Regions from separate parts of the Pseudohaliea sp. genome, predicted to be linked through region 2. Evidence: predicted binding sites of a transcription regulator. Region 2 holds the regulator's gene; each other region holds the start of a gene.
What was found. The regulator sigma-54, encoded in region 2, starts transcription at its own class of promoters, with help from an activator protein. The targets are predictions, from matches to a motif close to TGGCACANNNNTTGCNNT.

Region 1: the regulator sigma-54 is predicted to act here: its motif matches at 2,140-2,157, upstream of ACX93N_RS08535 (phenol hydroxylase subunit).
Region 3: the regulator sigma-54 is predicted to act here: its motif matches at 1,283-1,300, upstream of ACX93N_RS09505 (pilin).
Region 4: the regulator sigma-54 is predicted to act here: its motif matches at 1,886-1,903, upstream of ACX93N_RS03105 (flagellar basal body-associated FliL family protein).

Annotation. Positions count from the first base shown of each region.
Region 1 is NZ_JBTOLW010000013.1:80,875-84,201, forward strand. Features, by position in the region: gene ACX93N_RS08525 (alpha/beta fold hydrolase) at 1-199, opposite strand, end outside; gene ACX93N_RS08530 (sigma 54-interacting transcriptional regulator) at 356-2,041, shown strand; gene ACX93N_RS08535 (phenol hydroxylase subunit) at 2,197-2,481, shown strand; gene ACX93N_RS08540 (aromatic/alkene monooxygenase hydroxylase subunit beta) at 2,523-3,327, shown strand, end outside.
Region 2 is NZ_JBTOLW010000037.1:10,220-13,546, forward strand. Features, by position in the region: gene lptA (lipopolysaccharide transport periplasmic protein LptA) at 1-304, shown strand, start outside; gene lptB (LPS export ABC transporter ATP-binding protein) at 282-1,007, shown strand; gene ACX93N_RS14665 (RNA polymerase factor sigma-54) at 1,197-2,696, shown strand; gene hpf (ribosome hibernation-promoting factor, HPF/YfiA family) at 2,757-3,044, shown strand; gene ptsN (PTS IIA-like nitrogen regulatory protein PtsN) at 3,054-3,327, shown strand, end outside.
Region 3 is NZ_JBTOLW010000016.1:47,900-51,226, reverse strand. Features, by position in the region: gene pilB (type IV-A pilus assembly ATPase PilB) at 1-906, opposite strand, end outside; gene ACX93N_RS09505 (pilin) at 1,408-1,890, shown strand; gene ACX93N_RS09500 (hypothetical protein) at 2,049-3,327, shown strand, end outside.
Region 4 is NZ_JBTOLW010000003.1:159,907-163,233, forward strand. Features, by position in the region: gene fliN (flagellar motor switch protein FliN) at 1-264, opposite strand, end outside; gene fliM (flagellar motor switch protein FliM) at 278-1,261, opposite strand; gene ACX93N_RS03105 (flagellar basal body-associated FliL family protein) at 1,280-1,825, opposite strand; gene ACX93N_RS03110 (flagellar hook-length control protein FliK) at 2,062-3,225, opposite strand; gene fliJ (flagellar export protein FliJ) at 3,222-3,327, opposite strand, start outside.

The DNA of each region.
Region 1 (3,327 bases), on a different contig from region 2:
AGCCGGCGAAATCCGGCGCCAGCAGGCGGAACGGCGGCGCCAGCCCCTCGAGCACCAGCCGCCAGTTCGCCCAGGCGGAAACGCCGGGCCCGGAGCCGTGGAGCAGGAGCACGGGCTCACCCGTTCCGCAGTCGTGGTAGTTGGTCTCGACGTCGCCGATGGTGATCCGGCGGCCGATCTCCGGGTTGTCTGTGCTCATGGTCCGTGTCCTCTGGTCCCCGGGGCGGTCTATGTTGTACCACGGGCCGCGGCCGGACCCGAAGCGGCTTGAACCGCCCGGGGCGCTGTGGTCCTATCAGGTGGCTCGCAGTGAGCGGCAGGATAACGAGAGGCTCCCGATGATGAGCTCGCGCCCGTGAACGACGACGGCCCCCGGCTGCCCGAGATGCACGACATCTGGAACCTGCTGCGCTTCGAGGCGCAGGAGGGGCGCATCTGGCTGGACGAGGAGCGCGTCGTCCTGCTCCGCTCCAGCGAGCTCCGGGGTCTGCGCCGGGAACTGATTGACGCCCTCGGCATGCAGCGCGCCAAGGGTCTGCTCACGCGCATGGGCTACATCTCGGGGAAGATGGACGCCGAGCGCGCGCGCCGCCTGCGCCCGGAGGCCTCGCTCTTCGATGTCTTCTCCGTCGGGCCGCAGTCGCACATGGTGACCGGCCAGGTGAAGGTGATCCCGAAGAAGCTGGACTGGAACGAGGAAGAGAACTACTTCCACGCCATCTTCGACTGGGAGAACTCCTTCGAGGCGGAGATTTTTCTCAGCGAGTTCGGCTCGGGTTTCGAGCCCGTGTGCTGGGCGCAGATCGGCTATGCCAGCGGTTTTACCACCCAGTTCATGGGGCGGCAGATCTACTTCAAGGAAACCTGCTGTACCGCCTGCGGTCACGAGACCTGCCGCATCGAGGGCCGCCTCGTCGAGGATTGGGAGGATGCCGAGGACGCCTTCCGGCACTACCAGCCCGACCGGATCGCCGACCAGCTCTTCGAGCTGCAGGAACAGATGGCGGAACTGCGTTCCCGTGTCGATGCGGAAGAGCACTTCGGCCAGCTGGTGGGCTCATCACCCCGCTTCCTCGAAGTCCGCGACCTGCTCTCCCGGGCGGCGCGGAGCAAGGTCACGGTCCTGCTCCTCGGCGAGACCGGGGTCGGCAAGGACATGTTTGCCCGGGCCCTGCACGAGGCCAGCGACCGGGCGGACAAGCCTTTCGTCGCCATCAACTGCGCGGCCATCCCGCGGGACCTGATCGAGGCGGAGCTCTTCGGGGTGGAGCGGGGCGCGTTTACCGGGGCCGAGAAAACGCGCCCCGGCCGCTTCGAGCGCGCACACGCGGGGACCCTGTTTCTCGACGAAGTCGGAGAGCTGTCGCTGCACGCCCAGGCGGCCCTGCTCCGCGTGCTGCAGGAGGGGGAACTCGAGCGGGTCGGCGGGTCCGAGGTGCGGCAGGTGGACGTGCGGCTCATCGCGGCCACCAACGAGGACCTGGACCAGGCGGTCCGCGAGGGGCGTTTCCGCCAGGACCTGCTCTACCGCCTCAACGTCTACTCGGCCACGGTGCCGCCCCTGCGCGAGCGCATCGAGGATCTGCCCGACCTCATCAGCCACTTCCTCGACAAGTACGGGACGCTGCACGGCAAGAGCGGCCTGTCGGTCACGGACCGGGCCATGGCCCTGCTGCGCGAGTACGACTGGCCCGGAAACATCCGCGAACTGGCGAACATGATCGAGCGCGGGGTGATCCTCTCGGACCCCGGCGGACAGATCGAGGCCGCCCATCTCTTTCCCGGCATGAGCGCCGGCCGGGATGACGGGGCGCCGCCGGCGGGGGAGCGGGCACTGCCTGAACTCGCCGCGAGCGCGATCGAGGCCGGGCATTCCCTCGAAGCCGTGGAGTGGGAAATCATCGACGCGGCGCTGGCGCGCGCCGGCCACAAGGTCAGCGGCGCGGCGCGGCTTCTGGGCCTGACGCGGGCGCAGCTGGATTACCGCCTGAAGAAGCGCAGGGATGCGGAAGATTCATCAAATCATGAAGTCGGGAGATGAAAAGTTCACGATATGGTGAACAAGTGGGTCGCCCCGGCACACCCCGTTGCACCCCCAGAATTTATAACTAACTAAACAATCTCGATTTTTCTCTTTGTTGGCATGCCCCCTGCACCCAGGGGGATGACAATGTCATAGCTAACAAAGTGATAACCATGGCAACGTTGAAAGCCGTCGGCGCCACGCCGGCGACCGACAGTTTCGAGCGCCTCACCCGCTACGTCCGCGTCCGCGGCGAGACGGCGAGCGGCTTCATCGAGTTCGACTTCGCCATCGGCGACCCCTCCCTGTACGTCGAACTGGTGCTACCCCGGGGCGCCTTCGACATCTTCTGTGAGCGCAACGACGTCGTTTTCATGTCCGACGAGGAGGCCGCGGCCGTGGACGCGGACATGGAGAAGTGGCGTTACGGCGACCTCCGCGGAGCCGCCGACGACTAGCGCCCCGGGGCTTTACGAATTCCATAACGAGCAGGTGTCCCATGACCATTGAAATCAAGACTTCGACGATCCAGCCGGTCCGCAATACCTTCGCACACATCGAGCGGCGCTTCGGCGACAAGCCGGCTTCCCGCTACCAGGAGGCCAGCTACGACCTCGCCCCGACGACCAACTTCCACTACCGGCCGCTGTGGGACCCGGAGCGCCGGCTCAACGACCCCGCCCGCACGGCGATCGTCATGGAAGACTGGTACGCCTTTCGCGACCCCCGCCAGTACTACTACGGTAGCTACGTGCAGGCGCGGGCGAAGCTGCAGGAGATCACCGAGAGCAACTACGCGTTCTTCACCCGCCGCGACCTCGCCAGCCGCCTGCCGGAGGCCGCACGGGAGAAGGTGGTCCGTTGCCTGCTGCCGCTCCGGCACCTGGAGATGGGCGCGAACATGAACAACGTCTTCGGGTCCGCCTACGGTATCGGCACGGTGCTCACCCAGGCCTTTCTGTACAACGGCATGGACCGGCTCGGTATCGCCCAGTACCTCTCCCGCGTCGGCCTCATCCTCGACGGCAACAGCGGCGATACGCTGAAGACTGCCAAGACCCACTGGATGGAGGATCCCCTCTGGCAGGATCTGCGCCGTTACGTCGAGGACATGCTCGCCCAGAAGGACTGGTTCGAGGTCTTTGTCGCCCAGGACGTCGTGCTCGACACGCTGGTCTACGACATCTTCTACCGCCAGTTCGACGAGGCCATGACCGAGGCCGGTGCCGGCGACCTCGCGATGCTCATCGAGTTCATGCAGGAGTGGCACAAGGAGACCTCGCGCTGGGTGGACACGGTGGTCA
Region 2 (3,327 bases):
GCTCGAGGAGGACGCCGAGGTCGAGCAGGACGGCGCCACGGTGCGCGGCGATCGCATCGACTACCTGATTCGCGAGCAGCTGGTCCGCGCCGATGCGGCCGACAGCGGCGGCGAGCGGGTACAGGTGGTGATCCCGCCGCGCCTGGCCAACGAGGCGGAGAACCCGGCAGAGGCCGATGACAGCGACGCTGCGGGGACCGCGCCGGCAACGCCTTCCGGGGCGGCGCCCGACGCAGCGGCTGAAACGGCGGCCGACCCCGCCGATGCAGGAGCGACGCCCGATGGCGGAACTGAAGGCGAGTAAGCTGGCCAAGGCCTACGGCGGGCGCCCGGTGGTGCGGGACGTCTCCCTCGCCGTGGAGAGCGCCCAGGTCGTCGGCCTGCTGGGCCCGAACGGGGCCGGCAAGACGACCTGCTTCTACATGATCGTCGGCATCATCCGCGCCGATGCGGGGCAGATCACCATCGATGGCGAGGACATCATCGGTCTGCCCATGCACGAGCGGGCGCGCCGGGGCATCGGCTACCTGCCCCAGGAGGCCTCCGTGTTCCGCAAGCTGTCCGTCGGCGACAACCTGATGGCCATCCTGGAGACGCGGCGGGACCTCACCCGCGCCCAGCGCCGGGAGCGCCGGGACGAACTGCTCGAGGAGTTCCACGTCGCGCACCTGCGGGGCAGCCTCGGCCAGGCCCTGTCCGGCGGCGAGCGCCGCCGGGTGGAGATCGCCCGGGCGCTGGCCACGGAACCGGCCTTCATTCTCCTCGACGAGCCTTTCGCCGGTGTCGACCCGATCTCCGTATCGGACATCAAGGAGATCATCCGCCACCTGCAGCACCGCGGCATCGGTGTCCTTATCACGGACCACAACGTGCGCGAGACCCTCGACATCTGCGAGACAGCCTACATCGTCGGTGAGGGTCGCATCATCGCCGCCGGCTCCCCCCAGGCCGTGCTCGACAACCCGGAAGTCCGCAAGGTCTATCTCGGCGATACCTTCCGCCTCTGAAGGCACCGGCAGAGAGCGCTCGCGGCACCGCCAGGGGCGGGCCTCGAGGGTCTTCGCCACGATTCTTGACGGGCGTCAATGGCCCGGGCACCAATCTCTGCAATTTCCGCGCCAGTCCGTTGCCTCCGCCGGCGGGCCGGCGCTACACTGCACTCGAACAGGGCAAAGGAACGCCTCCCCCTCGCGATCATGAAGCAAGCACTGCAACTCAAGCTGGGCCAGCAGCTGACCATGACGCCGCAGCTGCAGCAGGCAATCAAGCTGCTGCAGCTGTCGACGCTGGACCTGCAGCTCGAGATTCAGCAGGTGCTGCAGAGCAACCCGATGCTCGAGCTCGACGAGGGCGACGACGACGCGCCCCTGGAGAGCCCCGAGCCCGGCGAGAACCTCACAGCCAGCAACGGCGAGGGCCCCCTGGAGAGCCTCGAGCGCACCGCGGCGGGGGATGGCGAGAGCGGCGACTACGAGCCGACCATGCCCGAGGACCTGCCCGTGGACACGCAGTGGGAAGACCTCGTGCCCTCTTCCGCGCCCTCCGCGCCGGGCCCGGCGGCCGAGGGCGCCGACTACGACATGGACAGCCGCAATGCCAGCGTCCAGAGCCTTCACGACCACCTGCTCTGGCAGCTCAATCTCACCCGCCTGTCGGACCTCGACCGCGCGATCGCCCTGGCCATCATCGATGCCACCGACGACAACGGCCGCCTCACCAGCACCGTGGACGAGCTGCACATGCTCTGCGCGGCGGACTTCGAGGGCGAGATCGAGCGCGAGGAAGTGCTGGCCGTGCTCCACGCCCTGCAGCAGTTCGAGCCCACCGGCGTCTTTGCCGCGGACCTGCAGGAATGCCTGCTCCTGCAGCTCAGGCAGCTACCGCCGGGAACCCCCTGGCTGGAGCAGGCGCGCACCCTGGTCAGCCGCCACCTGGCACAGCTCGGCAACGGCGACTACGCGCAGATCCTGCGCCGCATGCGCCTCGACGAGGACGCGCTGCGCGGCGTCCTGCAGCTGCTTCAGACCCTCGACCCGTTCCCCGGCAAGCGTATCGGTGCCGACGACACCGAGTACGTCGTACCGGACGTGTTCGTGCGCAAACGCGAGGGCCGCTGGGTGGTCGAGCTCAACCCGGACATCGCGCCGCGGCTGCGCATCAACGACACCTATGCCGGGCTGATCCGGCGCGCCGACAACAGCGCCGAGAACACCTACCTGCGCGATAACCTGCAGGAGGCCCGCTGGTTCCTGAAGAGCCTGCAGAGCCGCAACGAGACCCTGCTCAAGGTGGCCTCGGAAGTCGTCTCCCACCAGCGCAACTTCCTCGAGTACGGCGAAGAGGCGATGAAGCCGCTGGTGCTCCATGACATTGCCGAGGCCGTGTCGATGCACGAATCGACCATCTCCCGGGTCACCACGCGCAAGTACATGCATACCCCCCGGGGCATTTTCGAGCTGAAGTACTTTTTTTCCAGCCACGTCGCCACGACCGCGGGCGGCGCCTGTTCCTCAACGGCGATCCGCGCGCTCATCCGCAAGCTCATCGCGGCGGAGAACCCGCGCAAACCGCTCAGCGACAGCCGGCTCGCGCAGCTGCTGGAAGAACAGGGCATCAAGGTGGCCAGGCGGACGATCGCGAAGTACCGGGACAGCCTTTACATCCCGCCGTCCAGCGAGCGCAAGCGCCTGGTCTGAGAACTGAGCGCCCGGCCACGACCCGGGCATACCTGCGTTGCAACGCACAAGGAGTCCAGTATGCAACTCAACATCAGCGGCCATCACGTCGACGTTACCGACCCGCTCCGCGACTATGTGGAAAGCAAGTTCGAGCGGCTCCAGCGCCACCACAGCCACATTACCAACATGGAAGTCACTCTCATCGTCGAAAAGCAGGTACAGAAGGCCGAGGCCAACGTGCACATCTCCGGTGCGGACATCTTTGCCGCCGCGGAATCGGACGACATGTACGCCGCCATCGACGCGCTCGCCGACAAGCTCGACCGGCAGCTCATCAAGCACAAGGAAAAGGCGCGGCCGCACTAGGACAGGCGCATGCGAGAACTTGAGGAACTGCTGTCACCGGCGCGTACCCGGCGGGACGTGCCGGGGGCCAGCAAGAAAGCCATCTTTGAAGAGGTCGCCGCGCTTGTCGCGGCGGACCACCCGGACCTCGACCCCGGTGATTTCATCGGCAAGCTGCTTGCCCGGGAGAAGCTCGGCAGTACCGGCCTGGGTGGCGGCATCGCCATTCCGCACTGCCGCCTCGCGAGCTGTACCCGGCCCCTGGGCGCGCTGGTCACCCTGCGTGAACCGGCGGACTTCGATG
Region 3 (3,327 bases), on a different contig from region 2:
CTGCGCGCTGGTCGGGTCGAGGATCCGCAGTACGATCTTTTCGCCGAAGAGTGTCGGCAGCGTGTTGACCCGGAAGTCGACCGCGCGGTTGCGCGACAGGCGCATCTGGATGCGGCCGTCCTGCGGGATGCGCCGCTCGGAGATGTCCATTTGCGACATGACCTTGAGCCGCGCGGCGAGGCGCGGTGCCAGGTTGCGTGGCGGCCGCACCATTTCCTCGAGCATACCGTCGGTGCGGAAGCGCACCCGGTAGTCTTTCTCGTAGGGCTCGAAATGGATGTCCGAGGCGCCCTGCTTGATGGCATCGACAAGTACCTTGTTGACGAAGCGGACGATGGGGGTCTCGTCGAGCGCGTTGTCCTCGGCGCCGTCCGCGCGCTCGTCTTCATCGACGGCGCTGATATCGATGTCCTCGAGTTCGCCGGCCTCGAGCTCCTCCAGCCCGCCGGCCAGGTCTTCCTGCGCGTTGGACCAGTCGGCGATCGCCTTCGTGAGACTCTGCTCGTCGACCAGGATCGGCTCGGTGCTGATCCCGGTGTTGAACTTGATCTCGTCCAGGGCGGCGAGGTTGGTCGGGTCCGAGACGGCGATGAACAGCCGCTTGCCGCGGTGGAAGAGGGGCAGGGCGTGGTGCTTGGTGATCAGGTCCGGCTCGACCAGGCCGTCCGGGAGCTGCTCCCGGTCGAAGGCGTCGAGGTCGAAGCGCGGCGCCCCGAACTCCTGCGAGGCGATGCGCGCGAGTTCCCTGCCGTCGACGTCGACCGACTCGACGAGGTAGCTCACGAAAGGCACGCGCTGCTCCACCGCGGCGCGCTGTGCCTGCCGCGCCTGGTCGGCATCGATCAGGCCCTCGATAACGAGGCGCCCGGCGAGGCCGGAGGGCGGCGTTTTTGCTTGCTCGTTCATCATGCCACCTCGAGGGGCGATCGCGGGCACCCCGGCTAGACACCCTGAGTATACCTACCGGCTCTCTGAAGGTGTAGTCGTTAAGTGTTTGGAAATTCAGTCGATTTTTTACGCCCGGGGCGCCGTTACCGGCGCCTGCGCGGGCCCGCGGCGACAGGGAGCCGGGGGTCGGCGGGCGGATTCGAACGCTTTTTGCAGGCGGAACCGACAAAATTTGTCAGCCAGGGGGTAAAAACGTCATGTGCCCCTGCCTGCCCGGGGGCGGCGGGCGGTTGCAACAACAGCTTGCGCGGCAGGCCGGGCTGTCACTTAACTTGTTGTTTTTACTGTATATCGATGTGCGATCCGGCTTCTGCTGGCACGGTGACGGAAGTTCTGGCCCGCATTTTGCTGCGTTCCGTGCAGGGTGGGCTCTATGCGCGCCTACGCTCATACCACCGTCACCCTGCTCAGCCCCCCCGGGGCTCGCAGGATCGCAATTGGGACCGAAGGGAGACCATCATGAAAAAGCAACATGCAGCCCGCCAAGGGGGCTTCACACTGATCGAACTGATGATCGTCATCGCGATCGTCGGCATCCTGGCGGCCATCGCGCTGCCGGCCTACCAGGACTACACCGTTCGTGCCCGGCTGTCCGAAGCGCTCGCGGTGGCTGCGGAGGCGAAGACGACGATCGCCGAGTTCGCGGCCAGCAACGGCGCAATGCCCGCGGATGCCGCTGCGGCCGGCATCACCCTCGCTGGCTTTGGGCAGGACTCGTTCGTCAGCCAGGCGGCCTATGCGCCGGGCGGTACGAGCTTCATCGGGATTTACACGATCACCATCTCGAACTCGGCTACGCAGCTCCCGGCCGACGTCCAGGGTGACACCTTCCAGCTGACGGGTACGATGGATCAGGGCTCCCGCCGCGTGAACTGGGTCTGCGGCCCGGGTGGCACCCAGGCCGTCGAGGCGAAGTACCTCCCCGCCACCTGCCGCGGCTAGCAACCGGTCCGGCCGCGGCCGGACCCACATTGCAGGCAAGTTCCAGAGCCCCGATCCCGGGGCTCTTTTTTGTCTGGTTTTTTTTCCGGCTTTTTGTCTGGCGGCGTGGCGCGCTACCCTGTGTCCGCCGCCGCTCCTGACGAGATCCTGAGCAACCCGTGCCGCCGTTGACCCGCCAGGCTTTTTCTTCGCCATTGCGCCGCATCCTGTGTACCCGGTGGCTCTCCGGCGCACTCGTGCTGCTGGCCATCGCCGCCGGCGTCTACGGTGCATTCTCTCCCGGCGTCGGGACCGGCTACCTGTTCGACGACGCCACGTCTGTGGTTCCCCTGCAGCACCTGCGTGAGCACCCGGAGCAGTTCTGGCACTACGTGTTCAGCGATGTGTCGGGCCCCCTCGGGCGCCCCCTGTCGATCGCCACCTTCGCCGCGGAGCAGGTTTTCCTCAAGGCGGGGCCCTACGAGAGCCAGCTGCTGTCCATGGGGCTGCACGCCATCAACGGTTTCCTCGTCTTTCTGCTCGCCCGCCTGGTGTTCGCCTGCACCGGGGTCGCCCGGCCCATGCTGATGGGCGTTTTCGCGGCGATGCTCTGGGCGCTGGCCCCGCAGAAGGCCAGCTCCGTTCTCTACATCGCCCAGCGCATGACGCTGCTCGCGGGGACTTTCACGCTGCTGGCACTGGTCAGCTACGGGCTTGCGCGAGTGGCGACGGGGGCGCGTGCGCGTGCCGGCTTTGCCCTGCTGTGCATCGGTGCCCTGCTGGCGGCGCCCTTCGCCAAGGAAAACGGGCTGCTGGCTCTCCCCCTGCTTGCCGCCCTCGAGCTTTTCATCCTTCCTGGCGGGCCGGGGCGCGCCGGGTCACGCCGTGAGCGTTACCTGAAGCCCGCAGCGCAGGGCGTGCTGCTGCTCGGTGTCATGGCTTTCCTGGCCCTGGGCTGCTATTTCCTGGCCCGCTCGGAGGTGGGCTTTTCCCACCGCTCTTTCGGCTTCACAGACCGGTTGTTCTACTCCCTGCTGGCGGTGACCGATTACGCGCGCCAGTTCCTGCTCCCCGATACACGGCGGATGGGGCTGCTCCACGACGACTTCTCGGGCGAACTCCTGTCGCCGGCGGGCCTGGTCGCCGCTGTCTTCGTGTTGTCGTCCCTGGCCTTCCTGGCGGTGAGCGCCGTGCGCCGCCGGCGAAGCGTCGTCGCCTTCGCCCTGGCGGTGTATTTCATCGGCCACAGCCTGGAGAGTTCCTTCCTGCCGCTCGAGCTGTACTTCGAGCACCGCAATTACCTGCCCAGCGCCGGCCTGGCCCTGTTAGCGGTGGCAGGCCTGGCCCGGGTCTTCTCGCACCTTGCCCCGGGTGCCGGGCGCCTGGTGGCCCCGCTGCTCGCGCTTTACGTCGGCGCGCTGACATTCTCGACCTTCAACTATGCCCACCACTGGCGTT
Region 4 (3,327 bases), on a different contig from region 2:
GGTCCCGTTGACGAACACGTCCAGCGGTTCCCCGGCGACCCGGTCCAGTTCGACCACGGAACCCTGGTTGAGCTGCAGCAGGTTGCGGATACTGATCGCCGTGCGGCCCACCTCCATGGACAGGGTCACCGGCACGTCCACGATCAGGTCCAGGTTGACATCGCCCTCGGCGGGTTCCGCGCCCTTTTCCAGGTTGTCGAACTGGGCCTTCTCCGGCGCTTCGTCCGCGCCGCCGCCTGCCTGGTCTTCGTTGTCAGCTGTCACGTCACTCTCCCGCTCACTGGTTGTTGCCGCGCTTCAGCGGCCTGGCGATGCTGACCGCGTACTTGTTCCTCGACAGGCCCACCTCCCCTTCGAAGCAGGGCACCCCCTCGACGAGGACCGTCGCGTAATCCGGTATGTCCACGGCTATCACGTCGCCGGGTCTCATGCGGACCAGCTCCCGGAGCGGGAGCTTCTTCCGGCACAGCACGACGCTGAGATCCATCGGCGCATCGCGGATCTCCTCGCGCAGCGCGTGCATCCAGCGCTCGTCCTTCTCCATGCGGTCCGAGGCCATGCCCGAATCAAGCGCCTCGCGGATCGGCTCGATCGCCGCGTAGGGGATGGTGAAATGGACCTGGCCCGTCGCGCCCTCGATCTCGACGTCGAAGCGGCTGATCACGACGATCTCCGAGGGGCTGACGATGTTGGCGAACTGGGGGTTGATCTCCATGCTGTGGAAGTTGAAGTCGATGTCCATGACCGGCTTCCAGGCTTCCTTGAGATCGCCGAAGATCAGGCCGCGCAGGCGCTCGATAATGCGCGTTTCCACCGGCGTGAACTCCCGGCCCTCGATACGCGTGTAATAGCTGCCGTCACCGCCGAAATAGCTGTCCACCACCGCGAAGATCAGCCGCGCGTCGAGGACCAGCAGGCTGGTGCCGCGCAGCGGCGGCACGGACATGACGTTGAGGCTCGTGGGCAGCGGCAGCGTGCGCATGTAGTCCTGGAACTTGATCATCTCGACGCCGGCGACGGAGACCTCCGCGGAGCGGCGCAGCATGTTGAAGAGCCCGAGGCGCAGGTAGCGCGCGAAGCGCTCGTTGATCATCTCCAGCGTGGGCAGGCGCCCGCGGACGATGCGGTCCTGGCTGGAGAGGTCGAAGGACTGCACCTCCCCCTCGACGGCGGTGCCCGCGCCACTTTCCACCTCGCCGGAATCGACGCCGTAGAGGAGCGCGTCGATCTCGTCCTGGGAGAGGACGTCTTCCTGGCTCATGAGTCCGGCGCCCCCGGCCTACTGCATCACCAGGGAGGTGAAGTAGAGCTCTTCCACCTCCGTCGGCTCGCCCAGGTCCTCCAGCACCGACTGCACCTCGGCCAGCGCCGCGAGGCGCAGCGCCTCCTTGCCCTCGGCCGCGCTGATGGACTCCGGCGTCTCCGCGGAGAACAGCAGCAGCAGGTTGTTGCGCAGCCGGGGCCGGTGTTCCTTCACCGCGTCGATCACAGCCTGGTCCCGCGCCATGAGCTCGACGGTGAGCTGCAGGAAGCGCCGCGTATCATTGGACAGGTTGACGATGAAGGGGTCCTCCAGGGAGTAGTAGATTGGCGGTTCCTTGGGTTCCTCTTCCTCCTCCTCCACCTCCCCGGCCTCCTCGCCTTCAGCCTGCTGCTGAGCGGCGATGTCCGCCTTGAGGAGGAAGTAAACGCCGGCGCCGACGCCACCGGCACTGATCAGGCTGACCAGCAGGCTGACCAGCAGGAGCTTGCCGAGGCCGGGCGAGCTTTGCTGCGCCCCCCCGGAACCGTCTGCCCCGTCGTTGAAATCGTCGTCGACTGCCATAACCAGGGTTCCTTGAAGCTGTGTATAGGGCCCGATGGACGCTACTGCCTGCACCCGGTCATTGCAATAGGCGTGCCAGCACATCGGCGCCCTGACAGCCAGGAAAGGCCGGGCGATTCCTGGCCGCGGGGCGGCACCGGGGACGAGTGGCGTCGATTTCTTGACTATTCAGCCGGCGCGCTGCAGCCCCGGTGACGGAACGCTGGCGCGCGGTGCGCCGGCGGGGAAAGGCGCCCTCAGGCGTAGAGGTCGAGCAGCCCCGAGCGCGCGGAGACGCCCTGCCGGGGCTCATCGGCCCGCAGCGGGCCGTCGTCCTCCGCGGACTCTGCCGGGGTACCGGCAAAGCGCTCTCCCTCGCCCTCCGCGGCCGGCCCCTCGTGGCCGGAATGCGAAACGGACGCGTCGGTCAGGGTCATGCCGTGCTCGGCCAGGGCGTCGCGCAAGCGCGGCATGACCGCCTCCAGGGCCTCGCGGACCTGCGGCTGCTGCGCGCCCAGGTGCAGCCGGGCTTCACCGCCCTCCAGGTCGAGGCGGATATCCACCCGGCCGAGGTGGGCGGGCTCCAGCTGCAGCCGCGCCTGGTGAACCCCTTCCCGGCTCATCCAGGCCACCTGCTCCAGTGTCTGGGAAGCGGCGGCATTCAGCTCCCGCGGAGGCAGGGGGACGCCCTGGGGAAGGCGGCCGGGGGGTGTCTCGGCAAGCCGCTCGGCGCCACCGGCCTGCAGCAGGGCCGTGAGCGCGCTGCCGCTGCCGCCCTCGGCGGAAGCCGGCTGCCCCGACAGCGCCGCACTGCGCAGCGCCTCGAGGACCGGCGGCGGCATCGCGCCGGCTGCCGGTGACGGCGACGCCGCCCCGGCGGGCGCACCGGCGCCCATCGCCGCGGACGGCAGCGTCTCCGGCAGGGCCCTGGGGCCCTCCTGGAGCAGCGACGCCGCCCCGGGCGCACCGCCTTCGGCAAGGGCCGGGGCGAGGGCCGGGGCACCCGCGGCGCCGGCGCCCGCCGGTGATCGGCCGGGCGCGGGCAGCAGACGATCGAGCGCTTCAGCGGCCGCCGGCAACGGCGCCGGCGCCTGTCCCGGCAGGGCGAAGCTATCGGTGTCGAGGTCGGCGATAAGCGCCAGGAGTCCGGCGCTCACCGCCTCGGGCGCGCCCCAGGCGGATTCCCCCGCCTCACCTGCTGCCGGCATCTGCCAGCCACCGACGGCGGGCGGCTCCGCCGCCGGGAGCAGTGCGCCACCGGCCGCTGGCCGGCCGCCGGGGGGCTGAGCCGCCACGAGGCCGAGCAGCGCGGCAAAGGCCGTTGCCGGCGCGGACGCGCCCGCCGGCGTGCCGGTGCCACCCGGGCTGGCCGGGGCACTGACCTGGGCAGCGACCGGAAGCGCGGCCGGGGACGCTGTCACCCCTGTTTCTCCAGGAAACGGTAGCGAGCCAGTTCATCCAGCTCCCGCTGCTCCACGCGGTCCTGCACCTTGCGCTCGACGGCCACCGTCCGCTCCGCGGCC